4 regions of the Serratia plymuthica genome follow, and region 2 is predicted to be linked to each of the others. Evidence: predicted binding sites of a transcription regulator. Region 2 holds the regulator's gene; each other region holds the start of a gene.
The links. Region 2 encodes CRP, which controls carbon source genes, mostly activating them, when cyclic AMP is high. Its sites were predicted from a motif close to ATGTGANNNNNNTCACAT; they were not measured.
Positions count from the first base shown of each region.

Region 1: the regulator CRP is predicted to act here: its motif matches at 2,550-2,567, upstream of JK621_RS16180 (PTS mannitol transporter subunit IICBA).
Region 3: the regulator CRP is predicted to act here: its motif matches at 2,603-2,620, upstream of idnO (gluconate 5-dehydrogenase).
Region 4: the regulator CRP is predicted to act here: its motif matches at 1,849-1,866, upstream of JK621_RS10575 (YjcB family protein).

Region 1 covers NZ_CP068771.1:3,468,601-3,472,815, reverse strand. Annotated here, with positions in the region: gene glyS (glycine--tRNA ligase subunit beta) at 1-884, shown strand, start outside; gene JK621_RS16190 (Fic family protein) at 924-1,262, opposite strand; gene JK621_RS16185 (DUF3053 domain-containing protein) at 1,446-2,165, shown strand; gene JK621_RS16180 (PTS mannitol transporter subunit IICBA) at 2,698-4,215, shown strand, end outside.
Region 2 covers NZ_CP068771.1:3,870,290-3,874,504, reverse strand. Annotated here, with positions in the region: gene JK621_RS18000 (hydrolase) at 1-198, shown strand, start outside; gene JK621_RS17995 (YheU family protein) at 195-428, shown strand; gene JK621_RS17990 (phosphoribulokinase) at 580-1,449, shown strand; gene JK621_RS17985 (OsmC family protein) at 1,495-1,902, opposite strand; gene crp (cAMP-activated global transcriptional regulator CRP) at 2,282-2,914, shown strand; gene JK621_RS17975 (YccS/YhfK family putative transporter) at 2,969-4,215, shown strand, end outside.
Region 3 covers NZ_CP068771.1:5,149,040-5,153,254, reverse strand. Annotated here, with positions in the region: gene JK621_RS23950 (GH36-type glycosyl hydrolase domain-containing protein) at 1-271, shown strand, start outside; gene elaB (stress response protein ElaB) at 315-626, opposite strand; gene idnD (L-idonate 5-dehydrogenase) at 713-1,744, opposite strand; gene idnO (gluconate 5-dehydrogenase) at 1,769-2,533, opposite strand; gene JK621_RS23930 (LacI family DNA-binding transcriptional regulator) at 2,807-3,790, shown strand; gene JK621_RS23925 (DUF1097 domain-containing protein) at 3,770-4,215, opposite strand, start outside.
Region 4 covers NZ_CP068771.1:2,216,907-2,221,121, forward strand. Annotated here, with positions in the region: gene JK621_RS10565 (MFS transporter) at 1-505, opposite strand, end outside; gene JK621_RS10570 (LysR family transcriptional regulator) at 623-1,489, shown strand; gene JK621_RS10575 (YjcB family protein) at 1,497-1,778, opposite strand; gene mrdA (penicillin-binding protein 2) at 2,073-3,998, shown strand; gene JK621_RS10585 (penicillin-binding transpeptidase domain-containing protein) at 4,101-4,215, shown strand, end outside.

The DNA.
Region 1 (4,215 bases), 400 kb from region 2:
ATCTGATGACCAACATGGTCTTCGAATTCACCGACACCCAGGGCGTGATGGGCATGCACTACGCGCGCCACGACGGCGAAGCGGAAGACGTTGCCGTTGCGCTGAACGAACAGTATCAACCGCGTTTTGCCGGCGATGCGTTGCCGGAATCGCTGGTGGCCTGTTCGCTGGCGATCGCCGACAAGATGGACACCCTGGCCGGTATTTTCGGCATCGGGCAACATCCGAAAGGCGACAAGGATCCGTTCGCTCTGCGCCGTGCCGCCTTGGGCGTGTTGCGTATCATCGTTGAGAAAAACCTGCCGCTGGATCTGCAGACCCTGACCGAAGAGGCCGTGCGCCTGTACGGCAGCAAGCTGACCAATGCCAAGGTTGTCGACGAGGTTGTCGAGTTTATGCTGGGCCGCTTCCGCGCCTGGTATCAGGAAGAAGGCCACGCCGTCGACACCATTCAGGCGGTGTTGGCGCGTCGTCCGACCAAACCGGCTGACTTTGACGCGCGCGTGAAGGCGGTGACGCACTTCCGTACGTTGGAAGCTGCGGCAGCGTTGGCTGCGGCCAACAAACGCGTTTCCAATATCTTGGCTAAGTCTACCGACACCTTGAATGACAGCGTACAGGCTTCGGTATTGAAAGAATCGGCTGAGATCAAACTGGCGACCCATCTGGTGGTGTTGCGCGATAAGCTGGAGCCGTATTTCGCAGCAGGCAACTATCAGGATGCGTTGGTAGAACTGGCTGACCTGCGTGAGCCGGTCGATGCCTTCTTCGACAACGTGATGGTGATGGCAGAAGACGAAGCGGTGCGTGTGAACCGTCTGACGTTGCTGAGCAAGCTGCGTGAGCTGTTCCTGCAGGTGGCGGATATCTCCGTATTACAGTAAACGGCTCTGCCGTGAAAAAGGCGCCTGCGGGCGCCTTTTCTATTGCTGGCGGTGCTGTGCTGCGCCTTCTGCGGTGAGGCGGTATTTTTGCAGACGGCTGTTGGGCTTATCCGGTAGCGTCATTTCGATCCATCCTGCATGCAGCGCCGGTTGCAGATAACGTTCGCGGAATGATTTCCGATCCTGCAGTTGCAGCGCACTCTGAATGGCTCCGCGCGACATCTCCCCTTTTAGCACCGCTAACAGCTCGCCGACTTGGGGGGTAAGACTTTGCTCCAGCGCCCGCAAAATCATCTCCAGCATAAACTCCACAAAGGGCGCGCAGTCGGTGCGTTGGTTACTGGTATTGATGGTCAACGCTGGCTGACAGGATGACATGTGCCAGAGCCCGTGCAGTAGCCTGTTGCCTGCGGACAAGCGGCCTTTCACCACAGAATCGCAACCGAATGGTGAATCGCGTATCGGATCGCATTCAGTTGATCTATTCTTATAGGCGCAAGGAGTGCGACAAAAGGGACGGAGTCCGATGAGAAAGCAGGTTTATAACAGGAGTTATGTCACATGGCGGTAGGGATCCAGAGCAGAGTTTTCGCGCGTTGGTTGGCCCCGGTATTGGCATTGTTGGTGGTCATGCAATTGACCGCCTGCGGCGATAAAGAGCCGGAACAACGCAAGGCGTTTGTTGATTACTTACAGAATACGGTTATGCGCAGCGGCGCGAAAATCCCGACGCTGAGCGAAGATCAGAAGCAGAAATTCGGCAACTATGCCGGTGATTACGCCATCCTGGTCGGTTTTTCACAGCAGTTGTCCAAATCGCTGGATGCCAGCCTGACGCCGGCGTTGGATCAGATTAACCAGATCCGCACCGCGCAGGATTACATGAGCAAACGCGATTCGCTGCAGCAATCCGTTGGGGCGCTGAACCTGCTGGGTCAGCAGATTCAGTCGGCCAAGTCACAGGCAGACACCTCCCGGGCGGCGCTGAAGCAACCTGACGATCTGAAAGCCGTTTATAATCAGGCGTATGACAAGATTGTCACCGGGCCGGCCAATGCGCTGATGCCGGTTATCCCTACCACCGCCAGTTTCGTTCAGGATCTGGTGCAGGTCGGGGATTTCCTGCGGACCCAGGGCAATCAGGTGAGCTTTAACAATAACGGCGTGCAGTTCCGTACTTCGCAACAGGCAACGCAATACAACACCATGATGTCGAATCTGGTGGCCAAGCAGCAGGATTTACTGAATGCACAGAAAACCGTCGCGAGCGTGACCCAGTAATTGTTTTTGAGAGGCCGGCTTGCCGGCTTCTGTTATTTATCCCCCCGGCTTTCCAATAGCTTGCTTACTTCTTCCCCATCGCTTCTGTACTACACTTCAATTAATCATCGTATTTCGTCATGTAGTTTTCTTACATTCATCACATCGCTATTTCCCGGCGGGATGAGTGCTCACAGGGAAGGTCTTCCTCAAACCAGGATTCAGTAGTCACCGATAAAATAAATTGTGATTAATGTCACAATTTAAAAACAAACACGCATCTTAAAAGTGTGATCTTTATAACTATTTTTGCGCATTTACGCGGGTTTTGTTCTCGTTGTGTTTTTTTTACACGGAGTAATTGTGACGAGTGTCACTATAAATGACCGGTGCATGGGGTGTTTGGTGTGATATTCGTCACGAAAAGTTCGTGAAGTTCGCGTGATAAAAACAGCGTGATAGAGTCCACTCGCAGACAGCACCAACACGGCTGGATCGTAACAACAATAATCACGCGCTCTATTGTCAGCGCGTAACAATAGGGGTGTGTTTTATGTTTTCACCAGACATCAAAGTCAAAGTTCAAAACTTTGGCCGTTTCCTGAGCAACATGGTGATGCCCAACATTGGCGCCTTTATCGCCTGGGGTATCATCACCGCGTTATTCATTCCTACCGGCTGGCTGCCGAATGCCACTCTGGCCAAACTGGTTGGCCCGATGATCACCTACCTGCTGCCGTTGCTGATCGGTTTCACCGGCGGGCGGCTGGTGGGCGGCGATCGCGGCGGCGTGGTCGGCGCCATCACCACCATGGGGGTGATCGTCGGCGCAGATATGCCGATGTTCCTCGGCGCGATGATTGCCGGCCCGCTGGGCGGCTGGGCAATCAAGCATTTTGACCGTTGGGTGGACGGCAAGATTAAAAGCGGTTTCGAGATGTTGGTGAACAACTTCTCCGCCGGCATCATCGGCATGCTGTTGGCGATTCTGGCCTTCCTGGGCATCGGGCCGTTGGTGGAAGTGCTGTCCAAGCTGCTGGCGGCGGGCGTGCACGTCATGGTGGCGAATAACCTGCTGCCGTTGGCGTCCATCTTCGTCGAGCCGGCGAAAATCCTGTTCCTGAACAACGCCATCAACCACGGTATCTTCTCGCCGTTGGGTATCCAGCAGGCCACCGAGGCCGGCAAATCCATCTTCTTCCTGATTGAAGCCAACCCAGGCCCGGGCATGGGCGTGCTGATGGCCTATATGTTCTTTGGCCGTGGCAGCGCCAAGCAGTCTGCAGGCGGCGCGGCGATCATTCACTTCCTCGGCGGCATCCACGAAATTTACTTCCCGTACGTGCTGATGAATCCTCGCCTGGTGTTGGCGGTGATCCTGGGGGGCATGACCGGTGTATTCACCCTCACCATGCTGAATGGCGGCCTGGTATCTCCGGCTTCCCCTGGCTCCATCCTGGCGGTGCTGGCGATGACGCCGAAAGGCGCTTATTTCGCCAATATCGCGGCGGTGGCGGCGGCCTTTGCCGTATCCTTCGTGGTCTCCGCTTTCCTGTTGAAAACCTCCAAAGTGAAGGACGAGGACGATCTGGAAGAAGCGACCCGCCGCATGCAGGAGATGAAATCTCAGGCTAAAGGCGGTGCGGTGGCTCAGGCGGCGGTGGACGGCGACTTGACTACCGTACGTAAAATCATCGTCGCCTGCGATGCGGGCATGGGCTCCAGCGCCATGGGCGCCGGCGTGCTGCGCAAAAAAGTGGCGGACGCCGGGCTGAAAAACATCTCCGTGACCAACAGCGCCATCAACAGCCTGCCGGACGATGTGGATCTGGTGATCACTCACCGCGATCTGACCGAGCGTGCGATGCGCCATGCACCGCAGGCCCAGCACATCTCGCTGACCAACTTCCTCGACAGCAAGCTGTACAGCGATCTGACCGAACGCCTGGTGGCGGCCAACAAAACCACCGATAACCAGCAAAAAGTCATCAGCACGCTTGACGACAGCTTTGAAGCGACCGAGCAAAACCTGTTCAAACTGAGCGAAAGCAACGTGTTCCTTAACCTGCAG
Region 2 (4,215 bases):
ATCCATGCCAAGGACGATCCCTTCATGACCGACGCAGTGATCCCCGACATCGCCGGCCTGCCGCGCAACATTGAATACCAGTTGACCGAGTTTGGCGGCCACGTCGGCTTTGTCGGCGGCACTTTAAGCAAACCCCACATGTGGCTGGAATACCGCATTCCATCCTGGCTTTCCCCTTATCTGGAACCCGCAACGTGATTATCCCCTGGAAAGAACTGGAAACCGAGACGCTGAACAGCCTGATCGAATCCTTTGTGCTGCGCGAGGGCACCGACTACGGCGAACACGAACGTTCGCTGGAGCAGAAAGTGGAAGACGTTCGCCGCCAGTTGCAAAACGGCGAAGTGCTGCTGGTGTGGTCAGAACTGCATGAAACCGTCAACATCATGCCACGCGGGCAGTTCCGCGCCGGGCAGGAAGAAATTTAGTGTCAGCCGGTTCTATGACTGACGGAAAAAATCAGGTAACAATGAACCATTGCAAACCCGCGCGCGGAATTTTGCCCTTGGCGAAAGGGCGTCAAACAGACCAATAACCCTACTCTGACGCCGGCGCATTTAACACGGAGTGACAACCACCATGTCCGCCAAACATCCCGTTATCGCAGTGACCGGCTCCAGCGGCGCCGGCACCACCACCACCAGCGTGGCGTTCCGCAAGATATTCCAGCAGTTGAACATCCGCGCGGCGGAGCTGGAAGGCGACAGCTTCCACCGCTATACCCGGCCGGAAATGGACGCGGCGATCCGCAAAGCGCGCGATCTGGGTCGTCATATCAGCTATTTCGGGCCGGAGGCCAACGACTTCGGCCTGCTGCAGCAGAGCTTTATCGAGTACGGCAAGAACGGTACCGGACGGTCACGCAAATATCTTCATACCTACGACGAAGCGGTGCCCTATAACCAGGTACCCGGCACCTTTACGCCGTGGGAGGCGCTGCCGGCGCCGACCGACGTGCTGTTCTATGAAGGGTTGCATGGCGGCGTGGTTACCGACCATACCGACGTGGCCAAACATGTCGATCTGCTGGTCGGCGTGGTACCGATCGTTAACCTGGAGTGGATCCAAAAGCTGATCCGCGATACCGGCGAGCGCGGCCATTCACGTGAGGCGGTGATGGATTCGGTCGTGCGTTCGATGGAGGACTATATCAACTACATCACGCCGCAGTTTTCGCGCACCCACATCAACTTCCAGCGCGTGCCGACGGTCGATACCTCCAACCCGTTCGCCGCCAAAGCCATCCCTTCACTGGATGAAAGCTTTGTGGTGATTCATTTCCGTGGTCTGGATCAGATCGATTTCCCTTACCTGCTGGCGATGCTGCAAGGATCTTTTATCTCGCACATCAATACGCTGGTCGTGCCGGGCGGCAAAATGGGGCTGGCGATGGAGCTGATCATGGCGCCGCTGGTGCAGCAACTGCTGGAAGGCAAAAAAATCGAGTAATGGGCCGGTGCGCGGCGGCAGGCCGCGCCCCTTTCTGCTCGCGTTTTACGCCACGGCGCGGATTTCAAAGCTGTGGGTCACGCTGGCGGCCTTGTTCAGCATCAGCGATACCGAACAATATTTCTCGGCGGAGAGATTCACCGCACGTTCCACGATCTTGTCGGTCAGATCTTTGCCGGTCACGATAAAATGCAGGTTGATATGGGTAAATACGCGCGGCGCTTCTTCACGCCGTTCGGAGGTCAGTTTCACCTCGCAATCACGCACGTCATTCCGCCCTTTTTTCAGGATCGACACCACGTCGATAGCGCTGCATCCGCCCACCGACATCAGCACCATTTCCATTGGGCTGGGTGCTTTATCGCCGGCGTTGCCATCCATCAATACCTGATGACCGGACGAGGACTCACCCAGAAACGTCAACCCTTCTACCCACTTAACTCTCGCCTGCATGCTGGTCACTCCGGTTAATTTCTTAAAATCAGGGTACGCTTTCGCATAGAAACTGGCAACGGAACCTGATGCTAATCATGCGCGAGCAAGACAACACGAGACACCCGCCTCACTCTGTGCTACAAACAGAGCCGCAATAAATCTTTCCGGGACACTGATTTCAGGGAAACTCCCAGAGAAAGGCTCCTTTACCGGTATGTTAATAGAATGTAGCTTGCAGCGCTCCCGGCAAGTTAATATGCTAGAGCGACAGCGTATATTCATGACACGCCTCAAAACCTGCTGCCAGCCACCCTTAAAACAACGGCGACAGCACGTTTTACAGGGAACTCTGACCCCTGTGACACAAGGCAGCGATAACAACAGAGGATAACAGCGAATGGTTCTCGGCAAACCGCAAACAGACCCTACACTCGAATGGTTCCTGTCTCATTGCCATATCCACAAATATCCATCCAAAAGTACGCTGATTCACCAAGGTGAAAAAGCCGAAACGCTTTACTACATCGTAAAAGGCTCCGTCGCGGTGCTGATTAAAGATGAAGAAGGTAAAGAGATGATCCTGTCCTACCTTAACCAGGGGGATTTCATCGGCGAGCTTGGATTATTTGAAGAAGGCCAGGAGCGTAGCGCCTGGGTCAGGGCGAAGACCGCCTGTGAAGTGGCTGAGATTTCCTACAAGAAATTCCGCCAGCTGATTCAGGTCAACCCGGATATCCTGATGCGCCTGTCAGCGCAGATGGCAAGCCGCCTGCAAGTAACCTCGGAGAAAGTGGGTAACCTCGCCTTCCTGGACGTTACCGGCCGCATCGCGCAAACGTTGCTGAACCTGGCGAAGCAGCCCGATGCCATGACTCACCCAGACGGCATGCAGATCAAAATCACCCGCCAGGAAATTGGCCAGATCGTCGGTTGTTCACGTGAAACCGTCGGCCGCATTCTGAAAATGCTGGAAGATCAAAACCTGATCTCCGCCCACGGCAAAACCATTGTCGTTTACGGCACGCGTTAATCACTGAAAAAACGGCGCGATGATTCGCGCCGTTTTTTTATGCCCCGGCCGATCATGTGGCGTCGACTGATTTACCACCCGGAAGTCAATTACGCACTGCGGCAAACGCTGGTGCTGTGTCTGCCAGTGCTCTTTGGTCTGCTGATCGGCCACCTGCAACTCGGCCTGCTGTTTTCCCTGGTTCCCGCCTGCTGTAACATCGCCGGGCTGGACACACCCCACAAACGTTTTTTCAAACGCCTGATCGTCGGCGGCTCACTGTTTGCACTCAGCAGCCTGTTGCTGCAGCAGGCGTTGCTGTGGCAACTGCCGCTGCCGGCGTTGATGCTCGGCCTGGCTCTGCTGCTCGGCGTCAGCGGCGAAATCAGCCCGTTGCATGCCCGCCTGCTCCCCGCCGCGTTGATCGCCGCCATCTTTTCGCTCAGCATGGCCGGCACGGTACCGCTGTGGTACGCCCCCGTGCTGTATGTGGTGGGGACGGCCTGGTACGGCCTGTTCACCTGGTTCTGGTTCAAGCTGTGGAAAGAACAGCCGATGCGCGAATCGCTGAGCCAGCTTTATCTGGAACTGGCGGACTACTTCGAAGCCAAGTATTCCCTGTTAACCCAACATACCGATCCGCAAACCGCGTTACCGCCACTGCTGGTGCGCCAGCAAAAAGTGATGGACCTGATCAGCCTGCTGTATCAGCAGCTCAACTTTTTGCCGCACGCCAATAATCTCGAGCAAAAACGCCTGCAGCGAACCTTTCAGGTCGCGCTGGATTTACAGGAACACATTACCGTCAGCCTGCACCTGCCGGAAGAAGTGCAAAAGTTGGTGGAGCAGAGCCAGGCCGAGGCGATTATCCGCCGCAATGCGCAGGTGATTGCCGGCCGGTTGCGCACGGTGGCGCACGATATTCTCTACCATCAATACTCCCAGCGCTTCAGTATGACCCACGAGCTGGCGGCCCTGGAAAAAGTGGCAGCACAACACCCCGACAACCCGGTGGGCCAGTTCTGTTACTACCACTTCAGCCGCATCGCTCGCCTGCTGCGCACCCAGCATCCGTTATATCGCCGTGATCTGATGGCCAATCAAAACCGCCTGCCGTTCTGGCCGGCGCTGTTCAGCTACCTGTCACTCAAATCCAACGCCCTGCGCAATGCGGCCCGGTTAGGCGTGATGTTGGCGGCAGGCAGCAGCCTGGGCATGTTTTTCAACCTGCCAAAGCCTTACTGGATCCTGCTGACCATCATGCTGGTAAGCCAGAACGGCTATAACGCGACTCGGGTACGCATCCAGCACCGTGCGCTCGG
Region 3 (4,215 bases), 1.3 Mb from region 2:
CTCCGCCGGCTGGATGTACAGGTTAATCGTCGAATCCCTGCTGGGGGTGAAACGCCGCGGCGATCGGCTGACCGTCAATACCCGGCTGCCCGCAGACTGGCCGCAGGTAACGCTTAACTACCGCGAAGGCGGCAGCGAGTATCGGTTGAGGATCCGTCAGGGTCAGGGCGAGGCGCTGGTCACTGTGGACGGTGAAAAACAGCCTGAGGCGGCGATAACGCTGGTTGACGATGGGAAGATCCATCAGGTGGAGGTCACGTTGGGGCAGTAAACTTCGGGGCGCGGCGATTGCCGCGCCTAACTTCAACAGGCCGTTATTTGCGCGCCAGCAACAGGCCCAGCACCAAACCGACCGTGGCGCCAATGCCAACGCTGTGCCAGGGTTTTTCGCGCACGTAGCCGTCGGTGCGGCAAACGGCATCCTTGGCCCGCGCATAGTAGGATTCGGTGGTGTCAGTCAGCCGCGACTTTACCTCGCTCAGCGCCTGTTCCGCGTGGGCCTTGATATCGATATAGGCCTGATCGGCGCGATCGCCGGAGTATTTCAACACTTCTTCCAGCGTGTCACTCAGCATTCTCAGATCGTCATCCAGCGTGGTTTGATCCGCATCCGTATTTCTCGCCATGTTAAATTCTCCGTGGTTAAAAAATTAAACGGTTCTTAACTATAGACAAGGATCGCCGGTCCACGCCATCAGACTATTGGCTAAAATCAGAACACCAATTGCACCTTGGCAGCCAGGCTCTTGTCACCGGCAAACTCCAGCGCCTGCGCCAGTTGCCGGTTATCGAACTCGGCAGAAAGCAGCGGCAGCGGATCGACTGTCCCTTCGGCCAGCCAGGCCACCGCCAACGAGAATTCCTCAACAAAACGAAACGATCCCAGCAGGTTCAGCTCTTTGGCAATCAGCAGCATCAGCGGGAAATCCGGGAAACTGCCGCCCATGCCCACCTGCACCACCGTCCCTTTGGCGCGGGTGATTTCCAGACAGCGCTGTAAAGACGACGGATGGCCGGAAACCTCAAAAGCGATATCAAAATAACCTTTGTCCTGCAGATAACCGCTGAAATCGTCGTCGGCGGCGTGCAAACGGACGTCGGCCCCCATTTCCCCGGCAATATCCAGGCAACGCGGGCTAAGATCGGCGCAGACAATTTCGCCGGCACCCAGCGCCTTCAGCGCCGCTACCAGTAAGCAACCTATCGGGCCGACACCGGACACGAACACCTTTTTCCCTTTGACTTCACCGGGCTGCCTGGCGGCGTGGATCGCCACCGCCAAGGGTTCGGCAAACACCATCACCTTTTCGTCGCGATCGGCGCCGAACGCAATGCACTGCGCGCTATCGACCACCTTGTACTGGGTGAAAGCGCCGTCAACATGCGGGAAATACATAGCGCTGCCGAAAAAACGCATTTGGGTACATTGGTTTTGCTGATTCGCCAGACAATATTTGCACTGCCCGCATGGCTTGCTGGGGTTCAGCGCCACTTTCTGGCCCGGTGTCAGCAGCGCCGAATCGCTGGCCACCACTTCGCCGATCACCTCATGGCCAAGCACCATCGGCTGACGCACCTGAAAACTGCCGACCTTACCTTCCTGATAATAATGCAGATCTGAACCGCAGATTCCGCCACGGGTGATTTTCACCAGCGTGCCGGTGCCCTGATATTCCACCTCCTGCTCCACCACCGCCACGTCATATTTGCCGTTGACCACACAGGACCGGGTTTGAATTTTCATCATGATTTTCCGTTGAACAGACCGTTATACCGCAGCGGACATGCCGCCATCGACAAACAGCAAATGGCCATTAACAAAGTCCGACGCTTTGGACGACAAAAACACCGCCGCGCCAATCAGCTCCTGCGGATCGCCCCAGCGTGCGGCCGGGGTGCGTTTGGTCAGCCAGGCGGTAAACTCCGGATTATCCACCAGCGCCTGAGTCATTTCGGTTTTGAAATAGCCCGGCGCGATGCCGTTGACCTGAATGTTGTAACGCGCCAGCTCCACGCACATGCCACGCGTCAGCATTTTCACCGCCCCCTTGGAGGCGGCATAGGGCGTAATGGTGTCGCGCCCCAGCTCACTCTGCATCGAGCCGATGTTGATAATTTTGCCGCTTTGGCGCTGCACCATATGGCGCGCCACGGTTTGCGACACCATAAATACCGCTTTCTGATTGACGGCGATAATATCGTCCCAGTCTTTTTCCGGGAATTCGGTAAAGGGATGGCGCCGCTGGATACCGGCGTTATTAATCAACACATCGATCCCGCCCATTTCCGCCTCTATTTGCTCAATGGCGGCATGAATGGCCTGCGAGTCGGTCACGTCAAAAGGGGCTGCATCGGCACTGAAGCCTTCACGCCGCAGAACATCCACCGCGCGCTGCGCGTTTTCCCGGCTGGTGGCGTTGACCAAAATGTGCGCACCGTACTGCGCCAGCCCGCGCGCCAGCAGAAAACCAATGCCCCGTGACGCGCCGGTAATCAGTATTTTTTTATTATCCAGCGAAAATAAGTTATTCATATGGTTCCCCGATCCCTATCATTCAGTTAGAACACAGGTGCCTATCTCACCGGATTGCCGCCGGCAAAAATGTGAGCTGCATCACTTAAAATCATGTTACTAAAAGCTGTTACCTTTAACGTGACCCCACGCATTCGCACAGGCCAAACCATCGACATATTTCATTGATAAATAGGATTTTTATACTTTATAACGTCGATTGTTATCGCCAAATCGATTTGCTAACATGGGCTTATCCGCGATTTTTCCGCCCCACCCTGTTAAGGCCCCAGAATGAAGAACCAACGCGTTACGCTGCAAGATATCGCGCTGCTCGCCGGTGTGACCAAAATGACCGTCAGCCGCTATCTGCGTACGCCGGAAAAGGTGGCGGCCGATACCGCCGCGCGCATCGCCGAAGTGATGAAAGAGGTGAACTTCACCGACACGGATGAAGCGCGTTCGAACCAAAAACCGCGCATCGGCGTGTTAGTCCCCTCGTTCAACAACCAGATCTTTGCCGATCTGCTGGCCGGCATCGAATCCGTCGCTCTGGATCAGGGTTATCAAACGCTGGTGGTGAACTATGACTACAGCCGCGAGCGGGAGGAAGAGCACATCGTCCAGTTGCTGGCCTACCCGATCGCCGGGCTGATCCTTACCGATTCGCAACACACTCTGCGGGCGGAAAAGTACCTGACGGCGGCAAAAATCCCGGTGGCGCAGGTGATGGATCTGGAAGGGCCGGCAGGGCGAATTGCCGTGGGGTTCGATAACTATCAGGCGGGTTATGACATGACCGAAGCGCTGCTTGCCAGCGGCAAACGCCAGGTGGTCTATTTCGGCGCCATGTCCGATGCGCGCGACTTGAAACGTTTTCAGGGCTATTGCCGGGCGATGGAAAATCAGGGGCTGACCCCGCGGCAAATCACGCCGCATCGGGTTTCATCGGTCTCGGTCGGCTCCGATATGCTGGCGATGGCGCGTCGGCTTTATCCTGATCTGGACGGCATACTGTGCACTAACGACGATCTGGCGGTGGGCGTGTTGCAGGAGTGCCTGCGGCTCGGGTTGAATGTCCCGCAGGACATCGCACTGTCAGGCTTTCACGGTCTGGATATCGGTAAAGCCACCACGCCGGGCATCGCCAGCGTGATTACCCCCCGATTTGATATCGGCAAGGTAGCCACCGAGATCCTGCTAAAGCGCATAAAAGGGGTGCCGTGCATTGAGCGCGTTGACCTGCACTACCGCATTTCACTCGGCGGCACTATTTGAATGCCCGGCAGCCACGTCAGGTATTTTCGCCTTATCGCTGCGCGCCGCCAGCCACAGTCCGCTGTTTTTCATCGCGTAACCAAACACCAGCCCTACCAATAAAGATGCCGTCACCAGCGGCCAGTCGCCCCCGCCGGCAAAGGTAGCGCAAGCGCCGATAAAGGTGCCGGGCACGAACCCCAGCCACTGCTGTTTTGCCTGAATACACATCAGGAAGGCCACTATACCGGTCAGCAGGTAGCCCAGCATGCTCCAGCCTGGCGCCAGCTCGCTGCCGTGAATGATCGCCATCGCCCAAAACACCCCGCTACAGCTGGTCAGGACGCTAATCAACAACCCTTTCAAACCACCCTGTGGGCAGGCGAAATAAGCGGTGCAACCGAGAAAGCCGGCCCAGCCGATCAACCCCAGGCTGACGGCAACCC
Region 4 (4,215 bases), 1.7 Mb from region 2:
ATACCCACTGCCAGTTGGCGAGCGCCACGATAGCGCCGCCGATCGCCGGCCCAAACCCTAAACCGATGCCAAAAACGACGCCCCAAATGCCGAAGGCCTGACCACGCTGTTTGCCGCTCTGAAACTGATGCGACAATGCAGCTACCTGGCAAATCAACATGGCGCCGCCCGCCATGCCTTGCATAAAGCGGCCCGCGATCAGCATCGTCGAGCCGTTGGCCAAGCCGCAGAGTAAGGAAGTGAGGCCAAAAGCGGCAATGGCGATGATGAAAACGCGCCTGCGGCCAAACCGGTCAGACAGCGTTCCGGTGGCCATCATCACTGCGGTGCAGGCCAGGGTGTAGGCATTCATAATCCACTGCATATCGCTGAAATCGCTGTGTAATACCCGTTCCAGCGTCGGCAGTATGACCGGCACGCTGGAGATTTCCAGGCCGAACATCAGCGCGGCGAGGCAAATTGCCGTTAATGCCAGTCGGTTTTTACTGGCGTGAGAAAGCGTCATGAGTTTTTTCCACAAAAGAGGGTGATGGCAACGAACAGCTATTCTGGATAAATGGATTGCATGATAGAAATGATTTAATTTATCGTTATTAATTAATTCCCATCATGAAATTACCCGATGAACATTGACCCGACACTGCTGCGCACCTTCGTTGCGGTTACCGAAACCGGCGGCTTTACGCGCGCGGCGCAGCAACTGAATCTGACCCAATCCGCGATCAGTCACCAGATCCGCCGGCTTGAGGAGCAGATTGGCCGACAGCTATTGCACCGCACTACGCGCCGCCTGACGCTAACCGAAGACGGTGAAGATCTGTTGCGCCACGCCGGGCAGGTTTTGCAGGCGCTCGACGCCATGCAGCGGCGCTTTGAATCTTCCCCCGTTTCCGGCTCGGTGCGCTTCGGCCTGACGGAGAGTTTTCTGGGGGAACGATTGCCGCCGCTGTTATCCCGGTTCGCCCGGGCTTTCCCTGCGGTCAGGTTGGAGGTGAATGTCAGTATCGGGCTGGATCTTTGTGGCATGGTGAAGGGCAACGAACTGGATTTGGCCGTCGTGATGTCGCTGGCTGACCGCATTGAGGGTAGGCTATTGCGGCGGACGCAACTGGTGTGGGTAGCGGCTGAGACATTCAGCCTTGCGGGCACGTCGTTGCCGCTGGCGTTGTTGCCCGCGCCTTCGGTCAGCCGCGAGGCCGGGATCGCCGCTTTGGAAAGCAAGGCTATCGAATGGCACACCGCCTTCACCTCACAAAGCCAGCAAGGGTTACGGGCGGCCGTGCTGGCGGGGCTGGGCATTGCCGTCATGGCGAGCGGCGATCTGGAGCCGGGGATGAAAGTGATCGCGGACGAATATGGGCTACCCGAATTACCCGACGTCGATTTCACCCTGATCGTCAACGGCGCGGAGCCTGGCGCGGCTGCGCAGGCATTCGGCAAAATACTGCTGGAGATGTCGGCGCCGCTGCCTGCCGCTGGGGGAGATTAGGTGCGGTTCAGGGCATTGGCCAGTCGGTCGGGGTTTTGCTCATCACGTCGAAAAAGACGTCTTTGGTCACTGACCAAAAATGCAGGAAGCCTTCCTGGCTGAAACTGATGCCCATCAAACCCATCACGAACCAGCAGGTGGTGAATAGCCCAAGGCTGCTGAACATGAATGCCATGCCGTTACGGCTGGTTTTACGGCAAACGACGTTTAACTGGCTGGCCATAAACATCATTACGGCGCTCAGTAATTCCCAGCGCATCATAATCAAACCCGTGGCTATGGTACTCATCGAACATGATCCTTGGTGAAAAGCCGCAGCCGGCAGGGCGCCGGAGAACAGTGCGGGCAAAAATGGAGTAGTGTGATCTGCGTCACATTGTAGCATCGGGATAAAGGGTCGCTCAATCCCTGTACGGCATAAAAGCCTGCCCCCCGGAAACATTCCAACATGCTGAAACATTTATGCCATTTCATTAGCAACCTTTTAATGGGGGCCGTTAACCAATAACGCTATGCTTGCCGACTTTTCACTGCCCTGATTTATCTGGGGAAAATGTGACGTCGGACAGGTACTGCGCTGCGTATGGCCCTCTTGAAAGAAAAAATCCGTGACCATTCCGCTGAGGAAATGCTGTTTATTCGCCGGGCCTGCGTGGCGATGGCGTTGGTGGTCGCCTGCTTCGGCGCACTGATCGTCAACCTGTATCACCTGCAGATTAAGCAACATGCGTTCTACCAGACGCGCTCCAATCAGAACGACATCAAAATGCTGCCGATTGCGCCTAGCCGCGGGCTGATATTCGACCGTAACGGCATCCCTTTGGTGCGTAACATTACGCTGTACCAGATCCAGGTCATTCCCAGCAAAATCGCCAATATGGCCGCGCTGTTGCAGGCGCTGACGCCGATTGTCGATCTGACGCCTGAGGATATCGCCACCTTTCGCGACGACATGCACCACAACGGCCGCTATAAACCGGTGACGTTGAAAAGCGGGCTGAACGACACCGAGGTCGCCCGTTTTGCGGTCAATCAATACCGTTTTGACGGGGTGACCATCGACACCTATCAGCAGCGGGAATATCCGTATGGCGCCGAACTGGCGCACGTGGTGGGTTATGTATCGAAAATCAACGATGGCGATGTGAAACGGCTCGATAAAGCCGGCATCGGCGAAAATTACTCCGCCGACCATAACATCGGCAAGCAGGGCATTGAGGCTTACTACGAGTCGGAACTGCATGGCACCACCGGCTATCAGGAAGTGGAGGTGGATAACCACGGCCGCGTGATACGCCTGCTGAAAGAGCAGCCGCCGCAGGCCGGCAAAAATATCTATCTGACGCTCGATTTGCCGTTGCAGCAATATATCGAGTCGGTGCTGAAGGGGCAGCGCGCGGCGGTGGTGGTTGAGGATCCGCGCGACGGCGGCATTCTGGCTATGGTGTCCAGCCCCAGTTACGATCCCAATCCTTTCGTGAAAGGCATCAGCTACAAAGCGTATAAAACCTTATTGACCAACCCCGATTTGCCGCTGATTAACCGCGTCACTCAGGGGCTGTACCCACCGGCATCCACCGTGAAGCCTTATATGGCCACCTCTGCGCTGTTCGCCGGGGTGATCACGCCCAACACCAGTTTCTTTGGCGCGCCGACCTGGACGTTGCCGGGTACCCAACGCCGTTACCGCGACTGGCTGAAAAGTGGCCACGGCATGCTGAACGTCACCAAGGCGATAGAAGAGTCCGCCGATACCTTCTTTTATCAGGTGGCGTTTGAAATGGGCATTGATCGCATTCACAGCTGGCTGAGCCAGTTCGGTTACGGCCAGGCGACCGGGATCGATCTTAACGAAGAGTATCGCGGCGTATTGCCCAGCCGCGAATGGAAGCAGCGGGTGCATAAAAAACCCTGGTATCAGGGCGATACCGTGTCGGTCGGCATCGGCCAGGGGTATTGGGTCGCCACGCCCATTCAGATGGTGAAGGCGCTGACCACGCTTATCAATAACGGCGAGGTGAAAACGCCCCATCTGCTGTATTCCATGCGCCAGGGCAATCGGGTGAACCGCTACCAACCGCCGCAGCAGACGGCACAGATCGGCGATGCCAAATCACCGTATTGGGGCATTGTGCGCAATGGCATGTACGGTATGGCCAACTTGCCGAACGGTACCGGTTATAAGCTGTTCCATACCGCGCCGTATCAGATCGCCGCCAAATCCGGTACCTCGCAGGTATTCAGTTTGAAAGAAAATCAGACTTATAACGCCAAGATGATCCCGGTGCGGTTGCGCGACCATATTTTCTACACGCTGTTCGCTCCCTATAAAAATCCGCGGGTGGCGATGGCGTTGATTCTGGAAAACGGCGGCGGTGACGGCGTGGTGGCGGGGCCAACCGCGCGGGCGATCCTTGACCATATTTTTGACCCGGCCAACGCGCCTAATCCTGACGATGGGCAGAAAGTTAAACCGGAGTTAAACGACAGTGAAGATGTGCAACAGTAAACGCGTTTGTTTTTACTTTCTTACAAACTGCAATCTTCTGGAGATTTCTGTCAGGGTAGACTGAAATAATTACATAATCCGAATAAAAACGCAGGGTTAACAGTGGCTCCATTAATAAAAAAGAGCGGTAAAAATTATTCCTCACTGAGGTTTGGCTGGATTTGCGCCGGTATTCTGGTGTGTTTTTTCCTGCTGGCGTTCCGGGTCGGTTATTTGC